One region of the Ammoniphilus sp. CFH 90114 genome, then DNA from elsewhere that is predicted to be linked to it. Evidence: predicted binding sites of a transcription regulator. Region 1 holds the regulator's gene; each other region holds the start of a gene.

Region 1 (7,734 bases):
TTTCTCCTGCTTTGGGCTCTCTTGGTTGTTGAGGCTCGGGCAATGTTGCGGGCAATGAAGTCTTCAAGGCGATTAATCTCGGATTGTTGCTTCTCAAACATCGCTAATTGCCGCTCGATATCTTCTGCTTTTAGATCAAGATACTTGGAGTAATTCCCAACAAATCTTCTACATTCCGTCCGCTCAATCTCATAGATCACCGTAACCAGGGCATCTAGGAAGTAGCGGTCATGGGATACTACGAGAACGGCACCCGTGTAGTTGTGCAGATACCTTTCCAACCAAGTTAAAGTTTCGATATCTAAGTAGTTGGTCGGCTCGTCCAATACGAGAATGTCTGGAGTTGTTAAAAGCAATTTGCACAAGGCTAACCGAGTCTTCTGACCACCGCTGAGAGAGGAGATCAAGGTCTGGTAGTCTTCTTCGTAGAATCTTAAACCATGAAGAATGCTTCGGATATTCGCCTCATATTGGTAGCCGCCAAGCTCCTTAAAGCGCTCGGAGAGAGAAGAGTATTGGCTTAAGAGTTGTTCATAATCTTTCTCTGGCATCGGATCGCCCATCTTGCTTTCGAGAGCACGAAGGTCGTTTTCCATATTACGCAAAGAAGAGAAGACAGAAATCATCTCGTCCCATATGGTTTTGACGGATTCTAGTCCACTGTCTTGAGCGAGGTATCCTAGTTGAACATCTTTACCTTTACGAATATCTCCGGTATCTGGAAGGAATTGCCCAGTAATAATCTTTAGAAGTGTAGATTTTCCTGCTCCATTAACTCCGACAAGTCCAATTCTCTCGCCGGTTTGAATCTGCAGGTTTATTCCGCTGAGTATGGGTTCTGCAGCAAACGATTTGGAAATGTCAACTGCTTGTAATAAAATCATGGATGTCACCTCGTATTAATATACATTCTTTAGTTTACCACATTCCTTATGCGAAAGGTGACGGGGAAGGGAGGAAGATGAACATAGTGAGCAAAAAATGGTTAAGAAAGCAAATACTATCCAAGAGAAGTCAGATAGAGAGCAGTATAAGAAAGAAAAAGTCTGAGCAAATTGTTCGTCAAATATTAGATAACCAAAGCTATAAAGAAGCAAAAACTTTGTTTTCCTTTGTCCCTTTTGGGGATGAAGTGGATATTCGTGAGCTGTTATCGACGGCCTTGCAAGAGGGAAAAGAAGTCGTTATTCCGAAGACGTTTGTAGAAAAAAAAGAAATGGTTCCTTACCTGTTTAGGGGATGGGAAACCTTAGTTCCGGGAATCTATGGCATCTTAGAGCCTGACCCCGAAATATCACCGACAGCGAATCTAGAGAAAATAGATCTTATTATTATGCCAGGTGTAGCTTTTGACCATAATGGTGGAAGACTTGGGTATGGAGGGGGCTACTATGATCGTTTTTTGTCAAAGCTTCCTAAACTGCCAAGGATGATCGCACCTTGTTTTGTAGAACAAATCGTAGAATCCATTCCAATGGATGACCATGACTTCCGGATGGAAACCATTGTTACGGACGAGGGATGGATTGACTGTATAAATTCGTTTTAATTACGTTGTGAAATCATGTACAATATAGATGGACTCTTGTTACTGAACTGAGACTTATTTATCTTTCAACTAGGAGGATTTTCATGTCTGTATATAAAATTGGTGTTGTCACAGCGAGCAATTCGATTTATCGAGGAGAAAGAGAAAACGATAGCGTAGAAAAGCTAATTGAGTTGCTAAAGAAGCACTTAGATAGTGAGATACATATTCATCGCACTGTTCCCGATAGCATCGAGATGCTGAAGGAGACTATGATTGAGCTAACGGATAGAGAAAGAGTGGATTTACTTTTAACCGTTGGTGGAACGGGACTTAGTCCGGAGGATGTGACTCCTGAAGCTACAGAAGGGGTTATCGATCGCCATGTTCCAGGACTAGCGGAAGAGATGAGAAGGGCATCTCTTGCGAATTCTCGTCGTGCGATGCTCACTCGTGCGATTTCAGGTACACGAGGCAACACCCTAATTGTGAACTTTCCTGGCAACCCTAAGGGAGTGGAAGAGTGTTTTACAGCTATATGCGACCAGATTCCACATGCGATTAATATCATTCATGGGAATGTGGGGGTTGGATCTATTACAAGGGAGGAAAAGTGGTGAAATCTTCGTACTTGATAGAAGTGCCAGTTGAACAAGCTGTGGGAATGAGACTCGGTCATGACTTGACTCGTATTCTCCCAGGTGAGTTTAAAGGAAGAGCATTTAAGGCGGGGCATGAAATCACACCAGAAGATATACCTCTATTGTTAGACATCGGAAAAAGACATATTTATATCATGGACATACCTGTTGGCTACCTTCATGAGAATGAGGGAGCGGAAAGAATGGCGAAGGCACTAGCGGGGGGCGAAATCCTCTTAACAGAGCCAGTCGAAGGAAAAGTGACACTTAAATCCAAGATACATGGTTTGCTCAAGGTTCGAGCAGATATTGTTCACCAGGTCAATGAACTAGAAGGAATCTCTTTATCTACCTTAGTAGATAATCAAGTGGTCCAACCGGGTCAATCCTTGGCTGGTGTTCGGCCCATCCCATTGATTATTGAGGAAGGCAAGATTCTGGCAGTTGAACGATTAGCAGAACAATCTGCTCTCTCCGTGAAGCCCTTTAAGCCTATGAGGGTGGGGGTCGTAACAACGGGAAGTGAGGTTTATACCGGAAGAATTCAGGACAAGTTTGGTCCTGTCATCCGGGCGAAGCTTAAGGCTTTCGGCTCTGAAGTAATAGAGCAAAGACTTGCGAATGATGATGCCGAGCAGATTCAGAATGAGATAAGGTACTTTATCGATAAAAAGGTTGACTTGATCCTCGTGACTGGAGGAATGTCGGTGGATCCTGACGATCGTACACCTGGCGCAATCAAAGGGGTAGGAGCTGAAGTGGTCCGCTACGGAACCCCTATGCTTCCAGGCTCTATGCTGCTGATGGCCTATTACGGGGATATTCCGATCATGGGACTACCAGGATGCGTAATGCATGATCCGCATACTTCCTTTGATGTGTTCTTGCCTAGAATTCTTGCGGGAGAGAAGATCACAGCCAAAGATATTACCTCCATGGGCTACGGAGGATTTCATTCGTGTTAGTAAATTGACGATGAGGAGGTGAGCTCATGGAACAAGCTATACCTAAAGTAACAGCGAAGAGACTTCCCATATATTTTCGATATCTTCACGGGCTTTCCTCATTGGGTATTACTAGGGTTTCTTCAGCAGAGCTCAGCCGGTCGCTGAATATTGATCCAGCAACAATACGTCGAGATCTTTCCTATTTAGGAGCGTTAGGGAGAAAAGGTTATGGGTATGATGTAGAGTATTTAATTCAATTTCTAAGAGAGTTCTTGAAGCAGGATGAAACAACCCATGTTATCCTCGTGGGAGTGGGAAATTTAGGTACCGCTCTCCTTCAGTATGACTTCTTAAAAAATAACGCGATGATAGTTGCCGCGTTTGATAATGATCCATCGAAGGTTGGACAAAAGATAAATGGAATCCCGATTTATCCTTTGAATGATTTTGTAAGTGTAGTGGAAGAGGAGGATGCATTAGTTGCTATCCTTACCGTGCCGGTACATGCAGCGCAAGATGTTACGGATCAACTTGTGAAATCTGGAATTAAGGGAATCCTAAATTTTACCCCGACTAGATTGCAAGTACCCGAGGATATAAAAATTCATTATATCGATCTTAGCGTTGAGTTGCAGTCGCTTGTCTACTTTTTGAAAAAAAATGAACCGGTGGTCGTAGAAGAAAATGAATGATAAAGAAATGTCAATGGTGGATCACCTATCTGAGCTAAGAAAAAGGCTTATTTGGGTTATTTCCTTTTTTATCTTGTTTATGATCATAGGTTTTGTCGTAGCACCAACCCTTGTAGAACATTTAAAGAATGATCCAGCTGCGTCTAACATTTCGTGGCATGTATTTGGGTTCTCGGATGCTCTGCGGATCTATATGCAAGTGGCCTTTATCATTGCTGTTATACTGACGTTGCCTGTTATTTTATTTCATGTGTGGCGATTTATGTCTCCAGGACTTACCCAAGTGGAGCAGAGGGCCTTGCTGATTTATATTCCTTTTGCCATTATCTTACTGCTGTTGGGCTTAAGCTTCGGCTATTATATCTTACTTCCTATGATTATTGGGTTTATGTCCAACTTCACGTTTGCTTTGGGGGCAGAAGAAACCTACGGGCTAACGCAATATTTCCAGTTCATGTTTAACTTAATTCTTCCTGTCAGCTTGCTTTTTGAACTCCCAGTCGTCATTTTGTTTTTGACCACGATTCGGGTGGTCAACCCGATGATTCTTAAGAAGTTCCGCAAGTATTCTATATTGATCTTTGTCACCATCGCAGCTTTAGTTACCCCACCAGACTTTATATCCAATATTCTTGTCTCCATCCCGCTCATTGCGCTTTATGAGATTAGTATCTGGCTATCCGGATTCGTCTATCGCAAACAGAAGGAAAGAGACAAGGAATGGGAAGAAGAATTTGCGATTATTAAAACAGACGATTAAGAGGAGAGTGATCTCCTCTTTTTTGTGATGGATTGGGTTGCGTCCCTTCAGGATTCACTAAAATCGATAAAATACTCTCCACATATGACCCTTGGTATGCTTAGCCTCACCTTGGGACAAAATGGAAAGGGTAAATCTGTAGTTCATACATATATTTACAAATTTTTAATAAAAAAAGTGATTTAGGGGCTTGCAAAGTTGGGGAAAAATGACTATTATAATAAATGTGTTAGCACTCAAGTTGAATGAGTGCTAATAAAACGCAAATGTCCTTAAGGAGGGTGTTTCACAGTGTTAAGACCATTAGGTGATCGCGTGGTTATCGAAGCAATTGCTAAGGAAGAGACAACAGCAAGTGGGATCGTTCTACCAGACACAGCAAAGGAAAAGCCTCAAGAGGGCCGCGTTGTAGCTGTAGGTTCTGGACGTATTGAGAACGGAGAGCGCGTTGCCCTTGAAGTGAAAGAAGGCGACAAAGTTATCTTCTCTAAGTACGCTGGTACTGAAGTGAAATTCGGTGACAAAGAATTGTTGATCATGCGTGAAAGCGACATTCTTGCTATCTTACAATAATTGAGTTCATTGGGACTATAAGGTCCAACTGGACTCGTCCCTTCGTAAATAAATCTCGGGTTTACATATATGAATTAGAAGGAGGCATCTTTAAATGGCAAAGGATATTAGATTTAGTGAAGAAGCTCGCCGCGCTATGCTTCGTGGTGTGGATACTCTAGCTAATGCGGTTAAAGTAACTCTAGGACCAAAAGGCCGTAACGTAGTTCTTGAGAAGAAGTTTGGATCTCCTCTTATCACAAACGATGGTGTTACCATTGCAAAGGAAATCGAACTAGAAGATGCATTCGAAAACATGGGTGCTCAATTAGTTAAAGAAGTAGCTACGAAGACAAACGACGTAGCGGGTGACGGTACAACAACGGCAACGGTATTGGCTCAAGCTATGATCCGTGAAGGTTTGAAAAACGTTACTTCCGGAGCTAACCCAATGGTTATCCGCAAGGGTATCGAAAAGGCTGTTCGTGCAGCGGTTGAAGAGATTAAGAATATCTCTAAAACTGTTGAAACGAAAGAATCCATTGCACAAGTTGCTGCGATCTCTGCTGCTGATGACGAAATCGGTACGTTGATTGCAGAAGCTATGGAAAAGGTAGGTAAGGAAGGCGTTATCACAGTAGAAGAGTCCAAAGGATTCAATACTGAACTAGATGTGGTTGAAGGTATGCAATTTGACCGCGGATACGTATCTCCTTACATGATCACTGACACTGACAAGATGGAAGCTGTTCTTGAGAATCCTTACATCTTGATCACAGATAAGAAGATCTCTAGCATTCAAGAAATTTTACCAGTACTAGAGAAAGTTGTACAACAAGGCAAGCCGTTGTTGATCATCTCTGAAGATCTAGAAGGGGAAGCTCTTGCAACTCTAGTAGTGAATAAGCTTCGTGGAACTTTCACTGCTGTAGCAGTTAAGGCTCCTGGATTTGGAGATCGTCGTAAGGCTATGCTTGAAGATATCGCGGTATTAACTGGCGGTCAAGTAATCACAGAAGATCTTGGTTTAGACCTTAAGGCTGCAACGATCCAACATCTTGGTACTGCAGGACGTGTAGTTGTTTCTAAAGAAAACACTACAATCGTTGAAGGTGCTGGAGATAAAGCTAACATCGAAGCTCGCGTGAAGCAAATCCGTGCACAAGTAGAAACGACTACTTCTGATTTCGATAAAGAAAAGCTTCAAGAGCGCTTGGCTAAATTAGCTGGCGGTGTAGCGGTTATTAAAGTTGGTGCTGCTACTGAAACTGAGCTTAAAGAGAAGAAGCTTCGCATTGAAGATGCTCTTAACGCAACTCGTGCTGCTGTTGAAGAAGGTATCGTATCCGGTGGTGGTACTGCCTTGATCAACGTGGTTAAAGCTGTAGAAGCTGTTCAAGTAGAAGGAGACGAAGCAACTGGTGCTCGCATCGTACTTCGTGCACTTGAAGAACCAGTTCGTATTATCGCTAGCAATGCTGGTTTGGAAGGTTCCGTTATCGTTGAGCGCTTAAAGAATGAGCCAGTTGGAACTGGAATCAATGCAGCAACAGGTGAGTGGGTAAACATGATCGATGCGGGTATCGTTGACCCTGCTAAGGTTACTCGTTCCGCTCTTCAAAATGCAGCATCCGTTGCAGCTATGTTCTTAACAACTGAAGCTGTAATCGCCGACAAGCCTGAAGAAAAAGGTGCTGGAATGCCTGATATGGGCGGCATGGGCGGAATGGGTGGCATGGGCGGCATGATGTAATGCCCTGAACCCCTGAATTAATAAGGGTTTAGACCTAACGATAAAAAAGTAGAGGTTCTCCACGAGTTGAGTAAACTTGTGAAGGGCCTCTTTTTTCATTGTCTATGTAATACTGGAGGCACATGAATCCGTACTCTTACCACATTATGTAGGCAGTTGTTATTTGTTAATGTAGGGTGGGATACTGATCCATTCGCGCTTTTGAAGTAGTTGCTTCATTGTTAACGCCCAGGTTAATTTCATCACTTGGAATCTGGCAAACATAGCTCCTACATCTGCTCGTGTTGACTCAATAATTCCTCTGGTAGCGATTTGAATTCCCATGAGTTCATTCCAATTGATACTGTTGGCAATCTCAACATCAGTAAGTTTAACTCCCTCAGGAATATCTTTAAAGTCTCCCACGGTTGGTTTCTCCGGAGTTGTTTGTGGGAGGGATACAGCCTCGTTACGAAGGAATTCTGTTAGTTCTCTGAGAATGGGATCATGAACATTTCTCATTAAATCCTCAAGCACCTTTTTTAATTCCTCATCCTGAGTTGTATTAAACCCGACTTCAGTGGCTCGTTTGGATTGAACTACGCCAGAATAATAGTACCAAAGATTAAATGCTTCGCCGATATGTAGTGGAGGCTTTTCTCCGTCCATATAAGGAGCAAATGCAGATTTAATAACGTCTAGCATATACATTTGGTAGCACCCCCAAGGTTTGTATTTATAATTTGAGTCTCTTTAATATTTCCATTCATAAACAAACAATACCGTCCAAGATTTCGATGTGGTTGACATGAATAAGGGTGTCTTTGGGACACCCTCATTTCTTTAATTTCGAGTTGTTTAATTAGTCTTTCGTAATAAAGA
Region 2 (7,734 bases), on a different contig from region 1:
GAGTGGAATACCTACTTCAAAACAAGCCGCCGTCCCATCCCCTGTCATATTAATGGCATTGGTCGTTCGGCTCCAATAGATTCGGCCGAACCCTCCTGTTGCCAAAACAACGGCCTTGGCTTGGATCGGATGGATGTCCCCTGTTTTCATATCCATCGCTACGAGACCTTCTAGCTTTCCATTTTCAACAGCAAGAGAGAGAAGAAACCATTCATCTAAGAACACTACATCTTGTTTTAGACATTGCTCGTATAAAGCGTGAAGGATCACGTGACCGGTTTTATCTGCAGAATAGCATGTTCTTGGACTCGAAGCCCCCCCAAATGGGCGCTGGGCTACGTTGCCATTCTCGTCTCGGGAAAAAGGAACTCCGAAATAATCTAATTCTTTGATAATGTCCGGCATATTAGAGGTGAAGAATTCAACAGCATCCTGGTCAGCTAGAAAATCGCTTCCTTTCACCGTATCGCGGAAATGCTTTTCCGTTGAGTCGGTCGAGTCACGATTTTTCATCGCGGCATTAATCCCACCCTGCGCCGCCCCCGTATGGGAGCGGGTTGGGTAGATTTTACTGATCACAGCCACTTTAAGGTCTTCTTCCTTACTTGCATTCAGCGCAGCCATCATGCCTGCCCCTCCTGCACCTACAATCACAATATCGTATTGAAGCATGGGATAACCCCCTTCAAATTAAGTTTTCTACCAAAGTCCAATCACTTTCCACCAAAGTCCGCCCACAACTAACCAGATGATGATGTGTAAAATGGAAATTCCAAATCCTAAAGACCACCAACGATTCTGTGTGACATAACCAGCACCGAAGAACACGGGAGCAGGTCCTGTACCGTAATGAGTTGTAGAAGCAAATAAGTTACTGAAGAAAGCCAGGAGTAAGGCAGCTAACATCGCTGGTGCCCCAGCTGCTAGCATGACCGCCAAGAAAGCAGCGTACATAGCACTGATATGAGCTGTCGAACTAGCAAAGAAGTAATGCGTGTAATAGTAAACTAGAGCGAGAACAACGAGAGCTGCAACCCAAGACATTCCGCTTACAGACCCTTCCATCGTTGCACTAAACCAAGGAACCATACCTAACTTATTAAGGAACGTAGCCATCATGACCAAAGCCGCAAACCATACTAACGTGTCCCAAGCCCCTTGTTCCTTCTTAATATCATTCCAGGACAACACTTGTGTTAAGAGGAGGATGGACAACCCAATGAAAGCCGTTGTTGTCGCATCAATAGCTAACTTATCACCGAAGATCCACAAGCTTAAGATGATGAAGAACACACCCAGCATATAAAATTCTTCTTTTTTTACTGGTCCCATTTCTTTTAGCTTCTCTTCCGCCATCTTCGCTGCACCTGGAGTTTCTTTGATTTCAGGTGGATAGACCTTATAGAGGAAGTAAGGAATCACAATCAAACTGACTAATCCTGGGACAATCGCTGCCCATGCCCAACCTGTCCAAGTAATATTAATGCCGGCGACATCATTAGCCAACGTAGCAATGAGCGGATTTGCCGCCATGGCGGTCATAAACATGGCAGAGGTAACTAAGTTTCCTTGAAATGACGTCTTTAAGAGGAATGAACCTATTTTTCTTTCAGTCCCATCCTCTGGTTTAGACCCATAGGTCTCAGATAAAGAACGGATGATCGGGAAGATAATTCCTCCCGCCCGAGCTGTATTACTTGGAATAGCCGGCGCGAGGAGCAAGTCACTGACTAAGAGTGAATAAGATAAACCAAGGGTCCTTTTACCAAATCGCTTAACGAACATATAGGAGATTCTTGCTCCTAATCCAGTCTTAATGAAGCCCCGGGAAATAAAGAAGGCGATGACGATGAGCCAAATGGTGGTATTTCCAAATCCACTTAACGCATCGGATGTCGACAAGGTTCCGGTCACTGCTGTTGCCATTATTGCGGCAATGGCTACAGCTCCCATTGGAAGAGGCTTGGTGATAAAACCTATGATCGTTGCTACAAATATGGCAAATAAGTGCCAGGCTTTCTGATCTAGCCCTTCTGGTGGTGGAATAAACCAGATGATTACACCGACAGCCAACGTCAGGAGTAAAGGCAGAAGTTTTAATTCGGATTCAGATTTGGTCTTGGCAGGTTGACTCGTGTTAGTCTTTTTAGGAAGTTGAAAACTCGGTTTTGGTTTAGCAACCATCTTCACACACCTCAGCTCTTGTATTTTTTATTACAAAGGCATCTTACGGTAAATCGCGTAATTAATTGTGAAGTTTTTCACATAAATAGTTAGATCAAAATCTTGTTTCATAAATCTTTCTACACTCGTTGGCTTTATCCAACTGTCGTAGAATCTGGCAGTTTCCGCATGACATATAAGGGTCATCATAACTTAAGCATAAGTCGATACAGATTTCTTGAAGCCTCTTTTCATCCTCCCTGTGCGTTAGGTTGTTTTTTCTTGTCATGCTGTTCCCTCACTTTCATTTCTTAATTTGAGTTGTTATGGTGTTCCTTGCTACACTCTTATTCTTTCATATCGACGTGGATATCGGAAATCAATTTCCCTTATGAAGTCATTTATAACTTTTATAACTCCTTTCACAGATTGTTCATTGATTCACAAAGAGTTCTATTTAAATTATGCTACAATTTATTAAGAGTAAATAAACTGCGGGGAGAGGTTTGAATGGAACTAAGACATCTTGAATATTTCTATAAGGTAGGCAAACATAAAAACTTTACTCATGCTGCCCATGCGCTCCACGTCTCCCAGCCTACTGTTACGAATGCCGTAAATCAACTTGAAGAGGAACTTGGCGTCAAGCTGCTAATCCGGAATACGAAAAATGTATCTCTAACCCATCATGGTGAGCTGTTTCATAAAAGAGTTGAGTCGATTCTCGGTGAGATTCAAAGTTCTATTGAGGAAGTAAAAGACCGTCTCAGTAAAATTAAAATGGGTCTGCCTCCCATGATCGGGGCCCGGATTTTTCCCAGTGTTTATAAGGAGTTTAAACATTGTTTTCCCGCCATCGACATCGAAGTTATGGAAAAAGGATCTGTTTCCACCTGTGAGTTGTTGGAAACCGGTGAACTGGATTTAGGACTCATCATCTTACCTGAAGACCAAAGCTCGTTAAACGTAATCCCACTGATGGAAGAAGAAATTATGGTCTGTATGCATCCGGATCATGCCTTGGCAAAGAATAAAGAAATATGCTTCAGTCAATTAAAAGACGAGGATTTCGTAGCCTTAACCCCCGATTTCTTACACCGCAAACTCACCTTAAAAGAGTGTGAGAAGCATGGTTTTACCCCCCGCATTGTCTTTGAATCGCATGAAGTGAGCACTGCAAAAGAACTTGTGGCAAACGGTCTTGGAATCTCTCTTTTTATGAAACTCATCGTAGCAAAGCGTTCGGATATTGTTCAGATTCCATTATCCAATCAGACGAAAGTTCAGATTGGCCTCGCCTGGAAGAAGAATAAGCATCTCACAAAGAACTGTAAGCAGTTTATTGATTTTGCAGAAGCGTATTTCACCCAATTATGATGGAGCGTTACGGCCCTATACTTTAGTAGGTGTAAGCAGGAACGTAAAGGTGCGAGATGAATCTACTCATGTGATCAGAAAGGACTCCTTTTTTCGTTTTAAAAAAACAGCAGTCCTTTTCCTTTCACACGGTAGACTCTGACTAGTTTTCCTTACTATCATTCGATTGAACCAATACTCCTGCCCATGAAAGCTTTTGTAATAACACGTATTCCACTCCTTAATAGGATAATTTATACATCTAAAGTTAATATATAATACTAAGTATTTTTTTGCAACGCACATTTCAAAAATATACTACTGAGTTGATTTTCAATACTCAGTCCATCATACTATAATCTAGATGTTAAAATCCGGAAAGGAAGTTCCTACTGTGCCTAAAAATTATAATCTCCCCTGCAACATTGCCAAAACCCTAGATATTATTGGTGATCGCTGGACCCTATTAATTATTCGTGAACTACTAAAAGGTAAAACCAAATTCACCGAACTTAAAGAAGCCTTAGAGGGCCTAGCCCCTAATATCCTATCAGATCGGTTAAAATTGCTCGAAGAGGAATCAATTTTAACCTCCAACCTTTACGTCTTGCACCCACCACGTTATTCCTATGAACTCACACCAAAGGGCAAGGAGTTAAGACATATCCTGAACTCCATTGCCATTTGGGGTAATCGCTTCCTTGATGATAAATATTATTCGATCGTTCACCCTGATTGCGATCACGAGGTTGAGGTTGCTTATAAGTGCACGCACTGCAATCAAACAACACGCGAAGTTAATTTTTTGTCCAATTAAAGTCCTGGCTGTTTACCACCGTCTATTACAATCTCTGTTCCGGTCATAGAAGGGATGATATCGGATGCTAAGATTAAAGCCATGGTGGCAATTTCTTCAGGTTGTACCATCTGTCCAAGGGGGATTCCAGCATTATCCTCCTTTTTTTGTTCTTCTATCGTAATACCATTCGCTTCTGCATTCTGCTGTGCAAGCATTTCTGCACGTTCAGTAGCGGTAATTCCAGGAGAAATCGCATTAATTCTAATCCCGTAGGCTGCGAGATCTCTAGAAATTCCTTTTGTAAAATTTAAAAGCGCTGCATTTACAGTCCCTCCTGGAAGAAAGGTAGGGCTAGGCGTTCGTCCTCCTGTTCCAATTATATTGACAATCCTCCCTCTTCGTTGGGGCTTCATATGTATAGCTGTTTCCCTTACCATCTCAACATACCCTAAAAATTTAAGATTCCAGGCCTGGATAAAATCCTGTCCTTCCAAATCCCAAAAGATACCTGCACGGGCTGATCCTGCATTATTAATCAAAATATCGATATTTCCTAGTTTAGAGATCGCTTCCTCCACACTCCTCTTTGGTGCACCACAATCGGTTAAATCTTCACAAATCGAGAATATAGAACGGTCTGGGGCAATGTTTTTCAAGATGGCCACTGCTTTATCTAATTTCTCCTGATTCCTACTGATAATAACGACATTGGCCCCCTCAGCTGCAAGTGCTTTGGCACAAGCAAGTCCAATTCCAGCACTTCCACCCGTAATCACAGCGTTCTTTCCAGTTAGTCCAAGTTTCATCGTATACTCCTTTTCTAGCGAGGATTTTTCTTTCCATTGAATTAGGCTAATAGAATAATAGCAAAGTTCAGACGCTGCAGTCAAAACTTTTCGAACAGACAGAATATTCTCCGTCTTTGCCTGAAGATTTTAGCGTTCATCCATGGTTTAGAAGACGCAGTACGACGAAGTACATGGCAATTTTGTTTTGAAAAAAAATGGATAATAAGTAATGCCATCCTTCCTCTTACAGTTAAAGGGTCTGCATATTTTTCTGCACATCTAGTTAACTGACGATCACAATTGCAGTTACGCCAACCGCGTCTTCGATAGCATCGATCATGCGACCGACAGCAAGCATCTAAGCCGTCTATTGGTCTATTGGGCCCACTGCATCCTGGTCCACACCAGTTTCCATAAAAACAAGGAAAACTAAACTGTTTTACTTTGGGTATCTTGTTTGTTTTGATCATTTACTAGATCTCTACCTCCTGTTCATTCAATATATGTTCTTATAGAGTTAATGGTTTAAAAGTTCATCATTTACCCACCTGATTTCCCAGAAAATTGTTAGGTAAATAAAAATAGTTTACAAATTATTTAATTATGGTAAAATTCTCTTATCTGAATTATATTAGTATATTACATATTGGAGGTTCCCCTATGAAAAAGAAAAGTACTCTACTGATTAAAGGCATGTTGGCTTTATCCTTATTTGCTGGTGGTTACTTGACAGCGCTTTCGTCTCCTGCTGTCGAAGCATCGAAAGCTCCATCTACGGTTCAAGTCGTCGCAGATGGCAAATCAATCCCAGGCGCTGTAGTTGATGGTACTACCTTCGTTTCAGCAAGAGCCATTGGAGAAGCATTAGGTCGGGTTGTTTCTTGGAATCCGGAAGAGAACACAGTAAATATAGAGTCTCGTTTAGACGCTATCATCAAGAGAGGCTATATTCGTGTAGGAACGGCTGGAGATTACAAACCGTTTACGTACCTTAATCCAAAAACAGGAGAATATGAGGGATACGATATCGACGCAGCCAAAAAGATGGCAAAAGATTTAGGAGTAGAGGTAAAGTTTGTTCAGACTTCCTGGCCAACACTAATGAGTGACTTACTAGCCGATAAGTTTGATATTGCTATGGGCGGAATTACAAGGAATGTGGCCCGTCAGAAAACGGCTCAACTCACACATCCATATATCGAATTTGGTAAATCTCCTCTCATTCGTTTAGAAGACAAGGAGAAGTTTAAGAGTCTAGCAGACATTGATCAACCCCATGTAAGAATCGGAGTAAACCCTGGCGGAACCAACAAAGTATTTGTTGATGCTAATTTCAAAAAGGCTCAAGTTACGGTAGTCGAAAATAATTTAGATATTCCTGGACTAGTTGCAGAGGGCAAGTATGATGTTATGATAACGGACAACATTGAAGCTATGCTTTATTCAAAGGAAGATAAACGTTTATATGCTGCTTTAACAGATGATACATTTACTACGGATGAGAAAGGTTACCTCATGCATCGCGGGGATCAAGTCTTCACTAACTGGGTGAACCTCTGGATGGAAGAAATGACTTTGAAAGGCGAGTTTGAAAAATTGGAAAATCAATGGATTAAGTAGAATTAAAAAAGCTACCAACAGAGTGATCCTCTTTGGTAGCTTTTTTTTGCTTACATTATTCGAAAACAGCAATAACCGAACCTTGGTACTTCTCTTCAATAGGCCCCTTAACAGAGAGTCATTCTATTTGAAACTAGTTTAAATTTTACGAGACGTCATTTTAGCTTGAGTAAATAATAGGAGATAATCAAATCCGCCAGCTTTGGAATCTGTTCCAGACATATTAAATCCTCCAAATGGATGAACCCCTACCAACGCTCCGGTGCACTTGCGGTTAATATAAAGGTTTCCACAGTGCATGGTTTCTAACGCATACTCAATACGCTCTTCCACCTTAGAGAAGAAGGCACCTGTTAAGCCAAACTCCGTGTCGTTATACAGATCAATGGCTTCCTTCCAGTCCTTTGCCTTGGCTATAGCAAGAACAGGTCCAAAAATTTCTTCCTGCATAATCTGCGCTTTCCCATTCACGTCTGCAAATACTGTCGGTAGGATATAGTATCCATTGCCTTCTGCTTTTCCACCGCCGGCAACTAATCGACCTTCACCTTTTCCAATCTCGATATACTGTAGGATTTTTTCATAAGCATTCTGATCCGCAACAGGACCCACCGCAAGATTTTCCTCTGGCAACCCGATTTGCAGCTGCTCGGTTAATTCTGCTACCTTTTCTACCACGACATCATATACCGATTCAACAATAATAGCGCGGGAACCAGCAGAACACTTTTGACCTTGGAAACCAAAGGCGGAAGCCACGATTCCCGCAGCTGCTGCATTAAGGTCGGCCGTTTCATCGACAACAATACCATCCTTTCCGCCCATCTCAGCGATGACTCGCTTAATCCAGATTTGACCTTCCGTCGTTTGTGCTGCCAGGCGGTTAATACGCAAACCCACTTCCTTAGATCCAGTAAAGCTGATAAAACGAGTTTTCGGATGAGTCGTTAAGTAATCGCCAACTTCCGCTCCACTCCCTGGGATAAAATTAATAACACCCGCAGGCAA
Region 3 (7,734 bases), on a different contig from region 1:
TGGCAATCAGAGCTATCGTTTCCTTTTCCTTTGCTCCCTCCCCTAAATTTAAGGAGGTAAACCATTCATCCAAAAACGCCTGGGCTTCTGATCCCTTGAGCTTTACCTCTCCCTTCCCGGTTTTCCATTCTAATTCGGCCTTATCTTCTTTCCATTCTAGCTTGATTTTTTGAGCCCCTTGATGGAGTTCAACTTTTAACTCTTGAAGCTCTAGCTCCTTAGCTGGTAAGTTGGAAGCCGGAACAGCTAAGGTAGATGGTGCTTGAACAGGCTTAGATTCCGGAATAGAAGCGGTGGTTACCTCTGGTTCTGGTTGGTTAGGTTCCTGTACAGTACGGTTGATTAATATATATCGTACATCCCCGTTAGAATTTAACATGATCTTTACATCATCATCTAATCGTAGTTGACTGGAATCTGTTCTCACTTCGTTTATCATCACTTGAGTTTCAGACGTTAAACTGAAGTCATGCTTTTGCTTCCCATCAAACACCATGAAAGTCCCTGATGCCTGATCTAAATAAGAGATTTTTCCTTCTATATTTCCCTTTTTCTCTTCTGTTACTTCTGGTTGTTCATTCTTCCCTTCTGTTTTTTGATCCTGATTATCTGCTAAGCTAATGATGCTAAACGATAAGATTATGGCAAATAAGGCTCCAATGGACATATAGGCTATTTTATTTAATTTCATGTTATCATTCTCCCTCCTGTCTCTTTGATTCGCAAGGAAGAGGGAGTTTATGGGGGTGAAGGTAAAAAGAGGCCATCACTAAAAAGGTAATACACCCTTCTTGTGACAGCCTCTTATCTTTCCTATTAGTGTGACAAGGATAACATATCTTCCATATCCTCTTGTGCAACACCAATCAACTTCAGATTGAATGCTTGCTGAAGAATATTTAGAACCCCAGGCGTAATGAATTCTGGCGGCTTTGGACCAATGCGAATGTCTTTGATTCCTAAACTGAAGAGACCTAATAGAATAGCAACAGCCTTTTGCTCAAACCATGATAACACAATACTTACAGGCAGTTCATTTACTTCACAGCCAAAGGCATCAGCGAGTGCCATAGCAATTTTCACCGTGGATCCCGAGTTATTACATTGACCTAAGTCAATATAGCGTGGAATTCCAGTGTCTCCAACTGTTCCGTAGTCCACATCATTAAAGCGGAATTTTCCACAGGATGTAGTAAGAATAACCGTGTCATTAGGAAGAGAAGTGGCTAGCTCACGATAATACTCTCCACCTTTTCCTGGAGCGTCACATCCAGCGATAACAAAGAAGCGCTTAATCTTACCTGCCTTAACCGCATCAATGATCTCTGGTGCTAATCCAAGTACGGTTTCATGGTGGTACCCTGTAGTCAAAGTTTGATCAGACTCCATGTTGGCATCTGGAAGGGAAAGAGCTTTTTCAATAAGCGGGCTAAAATCTTCCCCTTGAATTTTAGCAACCCCTTCCAGGCCGGCTACTTCGTAGGAGAAGAAGCGATCAGCATACGTTCCCTTGATTGGCATTACGCAGTTTGTAGTGGCCAATATGGCTCCTGGGAATTGTTCGAATAATCGGCGCTGATCGAACCAGGCCTTCCCAATATTTCCTTTTAAGTGAGCATATTTTTTCAAGGCTGGGTATCCATGGGCTGGGAGCATTTCGGAATGTGTATAGATGTTAATCCCTTTACCCTCTGTTTGCTTGAGAAGCTCTTCTAAAGCAAATAGATTATGTCCTGTAACAACGATAGCTTTTCCCTCTACTTTATTTTGGGAGATGGTTACAGGCTGAGGAATTCCCAATCTAGACGTATGAGCACGGTCGAGAAGATCCATCACTTTCACAGCGGCCCGGCCGACCTTCATTGCCATATCAATATGTTCTTGCATATTAAAATTTGAATTGGTTAGCGTCATATATAATGCTTCATGTGTTGTCGCATCCACCTCTGGATCTGAATAACCTAATTGGCGAGCATGTGTAGCATAAGCAGCAATCCCCTTGAGGGCAAAGATCATCGTATCCTGTAGACTTGCAATATCTTCATTCTTACCACATACGCCAATAACCTTACAGCCTCCAGATGGTGTTTGCTCACATTGATAACAGAACATCAATTTTCCTCCTCGTCATTTGAACTGACTCTATCTTAACAAGAAGGGTAAGAGCAGGTTGTGACATATCTCACAAATTCACATTATGATCAGAATTTAATGTCCGCATGATTTCCATTTCCAAAAACAAAAAACAAAAAAGAAGCGGGAATTCCGCTTCCTAGAAATTTAAGCATCTAAGTGGGCCAAGACTTGTTTTAACTTCCATAGCTTCTCTTTCGATTGAGCTAAAACCTTATATTCAGCACTCCACATAAGGGAGTTTACCATAAATTCAATTGTTTCCGTGGCCTCAATTAGGGACTTGCGCAACAGTTCACTCTCTTGCTGCGATTGAAGTTCATTTTTATTTTCTAGTAATTCCATCTTCATTAACTTCCCCTCATTTCATCCCTTGGTTGTTTTAAATATACATTATAATTTATAAAAATTCAATCCCTTTTATTCTTCTTTGCAAAAAAAAAACATCCATAGCTTGTGGCTATGAATGCTTTTTTCATGTTCTAAGAAAATTGTCTTGTTAGATTTGCCATTTCGATAGCTACTGCAGCAGACTCCCACCCTTTATTACCTGCTTTCGTACCCGCACGTTCAATTGCCTGTTCGATGGTATCTGTCGTAAGAACACCGAAGATGGTTGGAACCCCAGTCTGTAATGCAATAGCGGCTACTCCCTTTGCGGCTTCATTACAGACAAAGTCAAAGTGAGGAGTAGCTCCCCTAATGACTGTACCTAAAGTAATGACGGCGTCATATTTTCCGCTTTCGGCCATCTTTTTTGCGATCATAGGAATCTCAAATGCTCCAGGCACCCAGGCAACTTCCACATCATTTTCATCTACCCCGTGTCGGTTAAGGGCATCAAGAGCACCGCTCAACAATTTCGAAGTGATGAATTCGTTGAATCGTCCTACTACAATTCCAAATTTTAACCCGGTACCAACCAATTTACCTTCGTATACTTTTGCCATGATTCTATCCCCTTTTATAAGTTTAATAAATGTCCAAGTTTATCTTTCTTGGTATTTAAATATCGCTCATTACTTACATTGGCCTTCATTTGAATCGGTACTCTTTCAACAACCTCAAGATCATGACCTGAAATTCCTGTAATTTTCCGAGGATTATTGGTCAATAATTTGATTTTACCGACTCCTAGGTCCTTTAAGATCTGAGCCCCAATACCATATTCTCGTAAATCGGCTGCAAACCCTAGCTGTTCATTCGCTTCGACCGTATCTAGTCCTTGTTCTTGCAGCTTATATGCCTTAAGTTTGTTAATTAGACCAATGCCCCGGCCTTCTTGACGCATATAAAGAAGGATTCCCTTTCCTTCCGCCTCAATTTGTGACAAGGCCGCTGCCAACTGAGGCCCACAATCGCATCGATGAGAATGGAACACATCACCGGTTAGACACTCGGAGTGCACCCTTACCAGAACCGGATCATTCGGATCAATCGTACCTTTTACTAAGGCTACGTGTTCTTTTTGATCCACTTCATTGGTATAAGCGATCGCTCGGAAGGTTCCAAAATCGGTTGGCATGTTTACCTCTACCTCACGTTGGACGAGCTTTTCCTTGTTGGTTCTATATTTAATTAAGTCTTCTATCGTTATAATTTTAAGATCAAATTGCTCGGCAATTTTTAATAAATCAGGAACGCGAGACATTGTTCCATCTTCATTTATTATTTCGCAAATCACTCCTGAAGGATAGGATCCACATAATCGGGCCAAATCTACAGCTGCTTCCGTATGTCCCGCTCGACGCAGAACTCCTCCCTTTTTCGCTACGAGGGGGAAGATATGACCTGGTCTGCGAAAATGATTAGGTTTAATGCTTGGGTTGATCAAATCCATAATGGTTTGGGAACGTTCATGTGCAGAAATGCCTGTCGTCGTATCAAAGGAGTCAACTGAAACGGTGAAGGCTGTAGCGTGTGCGTCCGTGTTATTGAACACCATCGGTTCAAGCTTGAGCTCGCTCGCCCTTTCCTCTGTAATGGGTACACAAACAAGTCCCCGTCCATGAGTAATCATAAAGTTGATGACTTCTGGAGTTGCTTTTGCGGACAGGGCTACAAAATCTCCCTCATTTTCACGATCCTCATCATCTACTACAATAATGGGTTTGCCTTGAATTAGATCATGAATGGCTTCTTCAATCTTATGAAACATATCCTCTTCTCCCCTTTTCTACATAAATCCGTGTTCCGACAAGAAAGCTTCCGTCAATTTGGAAGTTGGCTTGCGGGTCGTGATAAACTTTTCAATGTATTTTCCTATCATGTCACACTCCAAGTTAACGGTAGCACCCATTCCCTTGTGTTGCAGAATGGTCATCTCAAGGGTGTGTGGGATAATAGACACACTGAATCTGTCAGAGGACACATCCAAAATGGTTAGGCTGATCCCATCAATGGTCACGGAACCTTTAGGTATCATATAATGCAAAAGTTGTTCAGGAGCTTTAATTTCAAACAGGACCGCATTTCCGTAGCTGGTCTTCGATACGATTTTCCCTGTTCCGTCTACATGCCCCGAAACAAAATGCCCTCCAAACCGTCCGCCTGCAGCCATGGCTCTTTCTAAGTTGACTTTGCTCCCCACTTGAATATCAGATAGGCTTGTCTTATGAAAAGTCTCCGGCATGACATCGACAGTAAATTCTCGAGAGGAAAATGAGGTCACGGTAAGACATACACCATTGACAGCAATACTGTCACCTAATTGAACATCCTTAAGCACAATGGATGCCCCAATTGTAAGAACCATCCATTCTCCTCCACGCTTGATGCCTTGGATGACCCCTAGTTCTTCAATGATTCCAGTAAACATCTAATCCCCCCATTCTGGATAACCTTCGATACGAATATCTTCTCCTATTATCTCGACCTCAAGGTCTCTTAATTGGATCGCTTCATTCATTTGGAGGATTCCCTCTCCACCGAAAGACGTGGGAGCGTGGCGGCCTCCTACCAGCTTTGGAGCAAGATATGTGATTACTTTATCTATCGCTTTTGCTTTTAAGAACGATCCGTTCACCTCACTTCCTCCCTCAACTAGCACGGAGGAAACCTGCTGTTCTCCGAGATGGGAGAGCACATCCAGTACATCCACTTGTCCCCCGCTCGAAACAGCAAAAACCTCAACACCCATTTCCTTTAATTGAGAAGTCTTTCTTTCATCTGCCGCACGCGTGGTATAGATCCAAGTTGGAGCTTGGTGATCTTGAACGATATTGGATTCAAGGGGAATTCTAAGCGTTGAATCTAGAATAATCCGAATGGGATTCCTTCCACCTTCGGGGAGCCGGGTAGTTAATACAGGATTATCCTTGATTACCGTGTTAACACCTACTAGAATTCCCTGATACTCATGGCGCAAACGATGCACATCGATTCTTGCCTTTTCTCCTGTAATCCAGCGACTGCTTCCTATCTCGGTTGCCACTTTCCCATCTAGTGTATTAGCCGTCTTCATGGTTACAAACGGACGCCCCGTTGTAATATATTTGATGAAAACCTCATTTAATCTACGGGACTCCCTTTCACGAATGCCGCTGATTACCTCTATTCCCGCATCTTCAAGCAGTTGTACACCTCGTCCGGCGACGAGCGGATTAGGATCAAGCATAGCTACAACAACTCTAGATACTCCCGCACGGATTAGAGCTTCTGCACAAGGAGGAGTTCTTCCATAATGGGAACACGGCTCAAGAGTGACATAGATGGTTGCTCCTCTAGCCTTGTTCGACGCCATGGCCAACGCATGAATCTCCGCGTGTGGTTCGCCTGCTTTTAGATGGGCACCCATACCTACAATTTCCCCATCCTTAACTACTACTGCTCCTACCATTGGATTCGGGGCTGTTTGTCCTTTGGCTGAACGAGCCCACCCAAGAGCAATATCCATAAAGTAATCGTGAGTATTCAACAAGTCCATCCGCTCCTAACCCTAAACATGCTTGTAAAACTCAATAAAAAAAGAAAGCCCTGGAAATAGTTAGACTACTCCCAGGGCTCACATTCAAAATGAAAGTTAAAAAAAGCAAAAAGTTTAAGACTCTGGCATACCTAAATAAGCACAGTCTTCCCCTGCCTCTTTTCCATCTCCTTCTCCCATCCAGACTATACTGTCGGTTTCGGAATTTCACCGAATCAGCGTCAACCTTGTTACAGGTCTCGGCTCACGGACTAAGGGTACACTACCCATCACCGCCGGTCGGGAATTGCACCCGGCCCCGAAGGAATCTATGAACTTTTAAATTATCCCAATTTTATCAAATTGCTTCTAGAAAGTAAAAGGATTATTTTTGGAATAGTACCAACTACTGGTTTATGACCATCTTGAGCTACTATTTGCGATATAAATGCCATTAATCTGTTACCCTTTGTTTTGCTTCTCTGACCTCAACTTGAAGTTTTCTAGCAGCCTCTACCGGCGAAGGAGCTTGGCAAATGGCCGAGATCACAGCCACGGCATTCCCTCCAGCAACAATAACAGGGGTGGCTCTTCCCAATTGGATGCCGCCAATGCCCACGATAGGTAGATCGCTAAAATGTCGGATGTCCTGAATTAAGGATGGCGATACCGCGTCACCTGCATCACTTTTCGAAAATGTAGGATATATGGCTCCGACACCTAAATAATCTGCACCAACGCGTATCCCCCGCCTTGCTTCGTCTGTACTTGAAGCTGAGATCCCCAAGATCATGTCCTCGCCAATCTCATCTCTTATTGCCCCTTCTGGAATATCATCTTGGCCTAGATGCACCCCATCTGCTTGCAACCTTAGTGCAAGGTCTATCCGGTCATTAATAATGAAGTCTACTTGCTTTGTCTTACATAGTTCACGAATAGGCAGCGCTAAACGGAGATAATCAGGGTTTCCCATGTTTTTTTCACGAATCTGAATAACCTTGATTCCACCATCTATGGCTTGCCTTGCGAGCTCTAGAGCATTGAACGGACCGTGGCCTTGAAGGTCCATGACTAAATATACATCCCACTGTTTCAAACGCTTGCTTTTATTCATCTTGTCCTACCCCATACGCCCAATGATTCGTTGGTCCATGGCCCTTTCCTAAGCCAAGTTCCTTGCTAATTGCTGCGGTTATATAGGCTTTTGCTGTTCGAATACAATCGATCATCTCATGGCCTTTAGCCAGTTCTGCTGTAAGACAAGCCGCAAAGGTACACCCAGTGCCATGAGTATGTCTTGTAGGGATTCTAATCCCCTTAAAAGTCGTAATTTCTACACCATCATAAAACAGATCGATAGGCTCACCTTCTAGATGGCCCCCTTTTACAATAACGGATTTCGCACCCATATCTACGATCTCTTTTGCTGCTCGCAGCATATCATCAAGAGTGTGGATCGGCTTGCCTGTAATCACTTCTGCTTCTGGAATGTTAGGAGTTACAATAGACGCGAGGGGAAGTAAAGAAGTAATAAGACTCTTTACAGCATCATCTTGAAGCAGCTTTGCCCCACCTTTAGCCACCATGACAGGATCCACGACTACATAAGGCACTTCATATCGCTTTAGCCTGTCGGCCACGAGTTCAATAATCTCTGAGGTCCCAAGCATGCCTGTTTTCACAGCGTCTACTCCTAT
Region 4 (7,734 bases), on a different contig from region 1:
TTTAAGGACACGGACACAGGCTGTTGGATTAAAGTTGAGAAAGGAGCGGCTGCATTAAAGGCTACGGTTGGTTGGATGGAAAGTTTAGAAGAACTCATTCAGGCAGATTCTCTTGAAAGGGGTTGAGGAGTTGAAACAGTTACAGGAAAGTATCTATCAATTAATTGTAGAGACATCAACAAATTTACCGCCAGACGTTCGTCGAGCTATGCTTAAGGCCAAGCAAAGGGAACAAGAAGGAACAAGATCAGCTCTTGCTTTATCCACAATTGTAGGTAATATCCATACTGCGGAAGTGAACCAGTCACCAATTTGTCAAGATACAGGTATGCCGACATTTGAAATCAAAACACCAGCAGGTTCGAACCAAGTGGAAATGAAGAAAATCATCAAGGAAGCTATAGCTTTAGCAACCAAAAATGGGAAATTACGTCCGAACTCTGTAGATTCGATAAGCGGAGAGAATAGTGGGGACAACCTGGGTCCGGGAACGCCAGTCTTTCACTTTGAACAATGGGATCAGGATAAAATCGAGGTCAAGCTTATCTTAAAAGGCGGTGGATGTGAAAATAAGAATATCCAATACAGCTTGCCTTGCGAGTTAGAAGGATTAGGTAAGGCTGGTCGGGACTTAGAAGGTATTCGTAAATGCATTCTTCATAGTGTTTATCAAGCTCAAGGGCAAGGGTGTTCGGCTGGATTCATCGGGGTTGGTATCGGGGGAGATCGGACTTCAGGGTATGCATTGGCAAAAGAACAATTGTTTCGAAAAGTGGATGATTTAAATCCGGATCCCACTCTAGCTGAATTAGAAACCTACGTGATGGAAACAGCCAACCAGTTGGGAATCGGTACCATGGGTTTTGGTGGAGAAGCAACGTTGTTGGGGTGTAAAGTGGGCGTCATGAATCGCTTGCCTGCAAGTTTCTTCGTTTCTGTTGCCTATAATTGCTGGGCATTCCGTCGTCAAGGTGTGACCCTTAATCCCGAGACAGGAGAGATTCGAGAGTGGCTATATAAGGATGAAGAAGTTCATATGGCGAGCTCAGACCAAGAGCAAGAGCAAGGGAAAGACGTTGTGGTGCTTGAAGCTCCGATCACAGAAGAACAAATTCGTTCCTTGAAGGTAGGAGATGTCGTCGTCATCAATGGACTCATCCATACGGGGCGCGACGCCTTGCATAGTTACCTCATGAATCATGATTGTGCAACAGATCTAGACGGTGGAGTGATCTACCATTGTGGACCTGTGATGCTCAAGGATGATGAGGGAGAATGGCATGTGAAAGCCGCTGGACCTACTACAAGTATTCGTGAGGAGCCTTATCAGGCTGATATTATCAAAAAGTTTGGTATTCGTGCCGTGATCGGTAAAGGAGGCATGGGACCAAAGACATTAGCCGGTCTTCAAGAGCATGGAGCCGTTTACCTCAATGGAATTGGAGGAGCAGCGCAATACTACGCCAATTGCATTGAAAAAGTGGAGGGAGTAGACTATCTTGAATTTGGAATTCCAGAAGCCATGTGGCACCTTAAGGTGAAGGGCTTCAAGGCCATTGTTACGATGGACTCTCACGGAAATAGCTTACATGCTGACGTAGCCAAAAGCTCCTTTGATAAACTAGCCGAGTTTAAAGAACCGGTGTTCATAAAATAGTAACTCGGTAAGGGGAGCCCACAAGCTAGGCTCCCTTTTGTTTATGATTTTGACAATCTAGTGAATAAGCCACTTTTGTGATGTTTTTCACAAGTTATTCTGTTAACCTCAAGTATACTTCAATCAACAAGAGAAAATCCGTTGTACAAATCGCAACAGATGGAGGAGACATCATGAGCAAGAAAAAATTAGTGATGATTGGCAATGGAATGGCAGGTGTTCGAACGATTGAGGAAATTCTTAAGGTGAATGGTCAACTTTATGATATAACGATTTTTGGGAAAGAGCCTTATCCGAATTACAATCGAATCCAGTTGTCCCATGTACTACAAGGGGATATGACGATAGAAAGCATCGTGATGAATGATTGGGACTGGTACAGTGATCGAGGGATTGAACTATATACGGGCGAAGCCATTAGAACAATAAACACGACCCAAAAGCTGGTTTACTCGGACAACCGAATCGTCTCTTATGATGAATTAATTATCGCCACGGGTTCATCCCCTTTCATTCTACCGATTCCAGGTGCAGATAAACAGGGAGTAATTGGTTTTCGCGACATAGCCGATTGTCTTCAGATGATGGAAACGTCTAAGACGGCGAAGCGAGCTGTGGTGATTGGAGGAGGACTCCTTGGGCTTGAAGCGGCGAAAGGGCTATTGAGTCTAGGTATGGAAGTGGATGTTGTTCATCTCATGGATTACTTGATGGAAAAGCAATTAGACGAAGTGGCTGCAAGAATGCTTCAAATGGAACTTGAAAGTCATGAAATGAAATTTCATATGAGTAAGGAAGCAGTAGAAATTGTTGGAGATGAGCGGGTTACTAGTATTTATTTTCGGGATGGAAGCGTATTGCCAGCAGATCTTGTGGTGATGGCAACTGGGATTGTACCTAATGTTGATCTAGCCAAAGCAAGCGGTCTACAAGTGAATCGAGGAATCGTCATCAACAATTTTATGGAGACGAGCCTTCCTCATGTGTATGCCGTAGGAGAGTGTGCAGAGCACCTTGGAACCCTGTATGGCCTAGTGGCTCCGCTGTATGAACAAGCCCAAGTATTGGCGAAAAAGCTTTCCGGAGAAAGTCCGGATCCCTATGTTGGGTCTATTGTAGGAGCGCAGTTGAAGATATCTGACGTTGATTTGTTTTCTGCAAGGGAAATCAAGGAAAGTCCGGAAACGAGAACGATTAAAGTTCATGACGAATGGAATGGAATCTATAAAAAAGTGATTCTAAGAGATCAATGCATTACGGGAATTGTGTTATACGGGGATACGAGTGACAGTAATCGTTTATTCGGAATGATGATGCGAAAAGAGGACGTATCCGGTAAAACCACGATCTCCTTTTTCAATGAGCGGGGAGGTGTGGAGAGCTTCCAAGATGTCTCCTCCATGCCTGCTGATGAGGTCGTATGCGGCTGTAATGGGATCAATAAAGGCATGATTGTTGAGGCTGTGCAATCCCGTGGGCTGACCAGCGTGGAGGAGATCGGAGGGTGTACGAATGCAGGACGCTCTTGCGGCCGATGCAAGCCGCTGATCCAGAACATCCTCGAGCATACATTAGGTGGCTCCTTTGAACCAGCTGATCTCAAACCTACCTTATGCAGCTGCACCTCCTGGAGCAGAGATGAAGTCGTGGCAGGCATTCGTGAAAAGGGACTTACTTCGGTCAAAGAGGTCATGTTGGTCCTTGGTTGGAAGAACGAGGAAGGGTGCACAAAGTGTCGTCCAGCCCTGAACTATTATCTAGGTATGATTTACCCTGATTATCAGGATGACCGCGATTCGCGGTTGGTTAACGAAAAGCTTCATGCCAATATCCAAAAGGATGGAACCTACTCCGTTATTCCAAGAATGTATGGTGGTGTGACCACGGCGAATGACTTGCGGAAAATTGCCGACGTTGCAGACAAGTATCAGGTACCCTTGGTGAAATTAACGGGTGGGCAGCGAATTGGCTTATTCGGACTTAAGAAAGAAGAGCTTCCTCAAGTCTGGTCTGATTTGGAGATGCCTTCAGGTTACGCCTACGGGAAGACCCTACGAACCGTAAAAACTTGCGTAGGTAAAACCTTCTGCCGTTTTGGTACACAAGATTCCATGGGACTTGGAATCGAATTAGAAAAACGATTTGAGCGCTTAGATACACCACACAAAGTGAAAATGGGCGTGTCTGGATGTCCTCGCAACTGCACAGAGGCCGGTATTAAAGATATTGGGTTTGTTGGAGTAGACGGAGGTTGGGAAATTTACGTCGCGGGGAACGGTGGAACAGACTTACGTGCTGGGGAGTTTTTAGCCAAAGTTAAGACCGAAGAAGAGGCGTTGGAACTTACAGGAGCCTATTTACAATATTATCGTGAGACCGCTCTTTATCTGGAACGCACTTCGAAGTGGATGGAGCGTATAGATCTCAAGCAGGTTCAGGAGCACCTAGCAGATCCAACTACTTGTAGAGAACTCAATGATCGGCTCGAGCAAACCTTGGCTCGATATGTTGATCCTTGGGGACAGACTTTAGAGGAATCCAGCCTTCAAGATCATTACTATAGTCACCGCAATGTAAACGTGGAGGTAACCCGATGAAAACAACCATAGCTCGTATCCAAGTTGCTGAATATAGTCAGCTCCCTGAACGAATGGGACAGGCCATTACCGTAGGTCAGTGGGAAATCGCTTTGTTTCGTCTAACGAATGGAGAAGTGAGAGCTATTGAAAACAGAAGTCCACATCCCAAAGGCGGCGTACTTTCTGAAGGGCTTGTCAGTGGAGAGTTCGTCTATTGTCCTTTATATGACTGGAAAATATCCCTTCGTGACGGAACCGTACAGGCACCTCATAAAGGTTTAGTAAAAACCTTTCCTATTGAGATCGAAGGGGATCGCATCTTTATCAGAATGGAAATGGCTTAGCCACAGATATCAACATGGATGGTATTTCCAGTTTGTAAAGTGAGGTTTTTCACTGCCTTCGAAATCTTAAAACGGTAAGCTTTATTTATCAACAAAATATTTAACCTAGACCAGGGGAAAGCGAGGTGTTTCCCAAGTGAATAAATATTGTCCGGAAGAGTATCCGTTCACCTTGATGGTGAATGAAAAGGAGATTGCAACCTTTCAACTTACGAAAGCTGATTTAGAAGATTGGGCGATCGGTTATCTCTATTCTGAAGGAATGATTCAATCCATAGATGATGTTGATAGTTTACTAATCAAGGAAGAACAAGGGTCAATACAGGTGACCACAGGACCCGGATTTGATGTAGAAAAGTTCTTAGAGAAGCGAAGACATTTTACAGCAGGTTGTGGAAAAGGGGTAACCTTCTTTTCGATGACAGATGTCAAGCAGTTCAAGAAAGTCAAAAACAAAGCTAGAGTCCCGCTTTCGTACTTATTAAAAAAGAGAAATGAATTCGCGCAACGATGTGAGATGTATCTCGAGACCGGAGGCATGCATGGAGCTTGTCTCATTGACTCCAATGGGAACCTTACCATTCGGGAGGACATTGGGCGCCACAATGCGGTAGATAAGGCGATTGGGTGCGCGGTTCGTAATCGATGGAAAGCAGAAGACTTAATCCTTCTAACGACAGGACGCATTTCATATGAAATGCTAGCGAAAGCAGCAAGATTTGGCTTTGGCATCGTTGGTTCACGAACAGCAGCAACGAAACAAGCTGTTCAGCTTGCCAAATTTCTACAGATTGAGGTGGTGGGTTATCTCCGCGGTCGTATGACGTTAATTTACAGTTCATGCGGTAGAGTGGTAGACGATCTATCGGAAAAGCAAGGGATCATGTAAAAGGAGGAAGAGTGATGCCTGATCTAACCAGACGACAGTTTCTGAAATTATCTGGGGCAACCGCGCTTACGTTAGCCGTGGTGGAGCTAGGTTTTAACTCCAAGGAAGCTCAAGCAAAAACAAGACAACTTAAGATAGCAGAGACAAAAGTGACACCGACGATATGTCCTTATTGTGCCGTAGGATGCGGGATTCTTGTGCATACCCGGGACCATGATGTTGTATTTACCGAGGGAGATCCGGATCATCCGATTAATCAAGGATCATTGTGCAGCAAAGGAACGACGATTCGCCAGTTATACACTTCCGATCAAAGGGTGAAGAAACCGTTGTATCGTGCACCTGGAAGCGATCGATGGGAAGAAAAAGACTGGGATTGGATGCTGGATCGTATTGCTGAGAAAATCCAGAAGACTAGAGATAACACCTTTGTGGAAAAGGAAAATGGGATTCTTGTTAATAAAACAGAGGCGATAGCAAGTCTAGGTGGAGCCGCCCTAGATAATGAAGAATGTTACTTACTAGTTAAAATGATGAGAGGGCTTGGACTGACGTATATCGAACACCAAGCGCGCCTCTGACACAGCTCTACGGTTGCCGGTCTGGCACCTACCTTTGGACGTGGAGCAATGACGAATCACTGGAATGACCTGCAATATACGGACTGTGCCCTCATTATCGGGGCTAATCCAGCTGAGAATCATCCGATTAGTTTCAAGTGGCTACTGAAAGCAAAACAAAACGGAGGGAAGATTATTTCGGTCGATCCTCGCTTTACCCGAACGTCGAGTCAAGCGGATCTCTATGCCCCCCTACGTTCCGGTACGGATATTCCGTTCATGGGAGGACTTATTCATTACGCATTAGAGAATGGGCTGTATCACAAAGAATATGTTGTGAACTATACGAACGCTTCTTTTCTTGTTCATGATGACTTTGATTTTAAGGATGGATTGTTCACTGGATATGATGAGTCTAATCGAAAATATGATCAAAGTACTTGGACGTTCCAGAGAGATGAAAATGGAGACATCCTGAGGGACGAAAGCTTAACGAACCCAAGAACCGTGTTTCAATTAATGAAAAAACATTACTCCCGCTATGATATAGATACCGTTTGTACGGTCACGGGTACACCTAAAGATCAATATCTCGATATTGCCAAGACCTTCTTGGGAACAAGCGCCGTGGATCGTACGGGAACCATTCTCTATGCTATGGGAACGACCCAACACACGGTCGGGACTCAGAATGTCCGAGTGTATGCGATACTTCAATTGCTGCTTGGAAACGTAGGAAGACCTGGCGGTGGCGTGAATGCGCTGCGTGGCGAATCCAATGTCCAGGGATCTACTGATTTTGCCTTGTTATATGGAGATCTACCAGGTTACTTGGGGGCCCCGACGGCAACAGAGAAACATGCTACATTACAGGCCTATCTAGAAAATGAGACTCCGAAAACGGGATATTGGTCTAACAAACCTAAATTTGTCATCAGTCTCTTAAAAGCATTTTATGGTCCACAGGCCACGGCAGACAATGAATTCGGATATCACTATTTGCCTAAAGGAAAGAAAAATTATTCCCATATTCCTTTGTTCGAAGCGATGGCAAAGGGCGAATTAAAAGGCTTATTCTGCTTCGGAACGAATCCGGTCGTTGGTGGACCCAATGCGGGGAAGGAAAAAGAAGCGCTAGGCAAGCTGGACTGGCTTGTTGCCGCCGATCTATGGGAGCATGAGACTTCCACATTTTGGTCAAGAGAATCCGGAGCAGACCCTTCAGAGATTCAGACGGAAGTCTTCTTGTTACCTGCAGCGGCTTCTTATGAAAAAGAAGGAACCGTTTCCAATAGCGGTCGTTGGATGCAGTACCGTTGGCAGGCCATTGAGCCAAAACATGAATCGAAAGCCGATCTAGAGATTATTCATATGTTGATGCTACGTTTGAAAAAGCTGTACCATGGAAGGACCGATGCGTCGGCGTTGCCGATTCAAGCGCTCTATTGGAACTATGGTGATCACGATCATCCAGACATTGACATTGTTTCCAAAGAGATTAATGGATACGACACACGTACCGGAAAGCAGATCCCGAGCTTTGCTAAACTGGAAGATGATGGATCAACATGCAGCGGGAACTGGATTTATTGTGGTTTCTATCCGGAGGAAGGTAAAAATCTATCCAAGCGTCGTGATAATAAAGATACGGGCATGAGCAACTACTTGAATTGGTCTTATGCTTGGCCGTTGAATCGACGGATTC

The links. Region 1 encodes Rex, which represses fermentation and respiration genes when NADH is low (regulators of the CRP and FNR family bind a similar motif). Its sites were predicted from a motif close to TTGTGAAATATTTCACAA; they were not measured.
Region 2: EIZ39_RS14030 (anion permease) is a predicted target of Rex. The motif match lies at 2,250-2,267, and genes of this name have one in related genera.
Region 3: hcp (hydroxylamine reductase) is a predicted target of Rex. The motif match lies at 2,171-2,188, and genes of this name have one in related genera.
Region 4: nirB (nitrite reductase large subunit NirB) is a predicted target of Rex. The motif match lies at 1,733-1,750, and genes of this name have one in related genera.

What each region holds. Positions count from the first base shown of each region.
Region 1 is NZ_SDLI01000008.1:33,206-40,939, reverse strand. It holds gene abc-f (ribosomal protection-like ABC-F family protein) at 1-884, opposite strand, end outside; gene EIZ39_RS17540 (5-formyltetrahydrofolate cyclo-ligase) at 971-1,549, shown strand; gene EIZ39_RS17535 (MogA/MoaB family molybdenum cofactor biosynthesis protein) at 1,633-2,148, shown strand; gene EIZ39_RS17530 (molybdopterin-binding protein) at 2,142-3,134, shown strand; gene EIZ39_RS17525 (redox-sensing transcriptional repressor Rex) at 3,161-3,808, shown strand; gene tatC (twin-arginine translocase subunit TatC) at 3,801-4,568, shown strand; gene groES (co-chaperone GroES) at 4,860-5,141, shown strand; gene groL (chaperonin GroEL) at 5,236-6,873, shown strand; gene EIZ39_RS17505 (DUF3231 family protein) at 7,033-7,563, opposite strand; gene EIZ39_RS17500 (hypothetical protein) at 7,715-7,734, opposite strand, start outside.
Region 2 is NZ_SDLI01000005.1:350,789-358,522, reverse strand. It holds gene EIZ39_RS14035 (FAD-binding protein) at 1-672, opposite strand, end outside; gene EIZ39_RS14030 (anion permease) at 700-2,184, opposite strand; gene EIZ39_RS14025 (LysR family transcriptional regulator) at 2,674-3,540, shown strand; gene EIZ39_RS14020 (winged helix-turn-helix transcriptional regulator) at 3,914-4,336, shown strand; gene EIZ39_RS14015 (SDR family oxidoreductase) at 4,333-5,124, opposite strand; gene EIZ39_RS14005 (transporter substrate-binding domain-containing protein) at 5,767-6,726, shown strand; gene pruA (L-glutamate gamma-semialdehyde dehydrogenase) at 6,865-7,734, opposite strand, start outside.
Region 3 is NZ_SDLI01000001.1:610,260-617,993, reverse strand. It holds gene EIZ39_RS03225 (hypothetical protein) at 1-691, opposite strand, end outside; gene hcp (hydroxylamine reductase) at 817-2,112, opposite strand; gene EIZ39_RS03215 (hypothetical protein) at 2,281-2,484, opposite strand; gene ribH (6,7-dimethyl-8-ribityllumazine synthase) at 2,616-3,083, opposite strand; gene EIZ39_RS03205 (bifunctional 3,4-dihydroxy-2-butanone-4-phosphate synthase/GTP cyclohydrolase II) at 3,098-4,291, opposite strand; gene ribE (riboflavin synthase) at 4,310-4,951, opposite strand; gene ribD (bifunctional diaminohydroxyphosphoribosylaminopyrimidine deaminase/5-amino-6-(5-phosphoribosylamino)uracil reductase RibD) at 4,952-6,058, opposite strand; FMN riboswitch at 6,223-6,368, opposite strand; gene thiE (thiamine phosphate synthase) at 6,492-7,151, opposite strand; gene thiD (bifunctional hydroxymethylpyrimidine kinase/phosphomethylpyrimidine kinase) at 7,144-7,734, opposite strand, start outside.
Region 4 is NZ_SDLI01000005.1:361,613-369,346, forward strand. It holds gene EIZ39_RS14050 (molecular chaperone GrpE) at 1-126, shown strand, start outside; gene EIZ39_RS14055 (fumarate hydratase) at 131-1,657, shown strand; gene nirB (nitrite reductase large subunit NirB) at 1,831-4,254, shown strand; gene nirD (nitrite reductase small subunit NirD) at 4,251-4,580, shown strand; gene fdhD (formate dehydrogenase accessory sulfurtransferase FdhD) at 4,717-5,469, shown strand; gene fdnG (formate dehydrogenase-N subunit alpha) at 5,484-7,734, shown strand, end outside.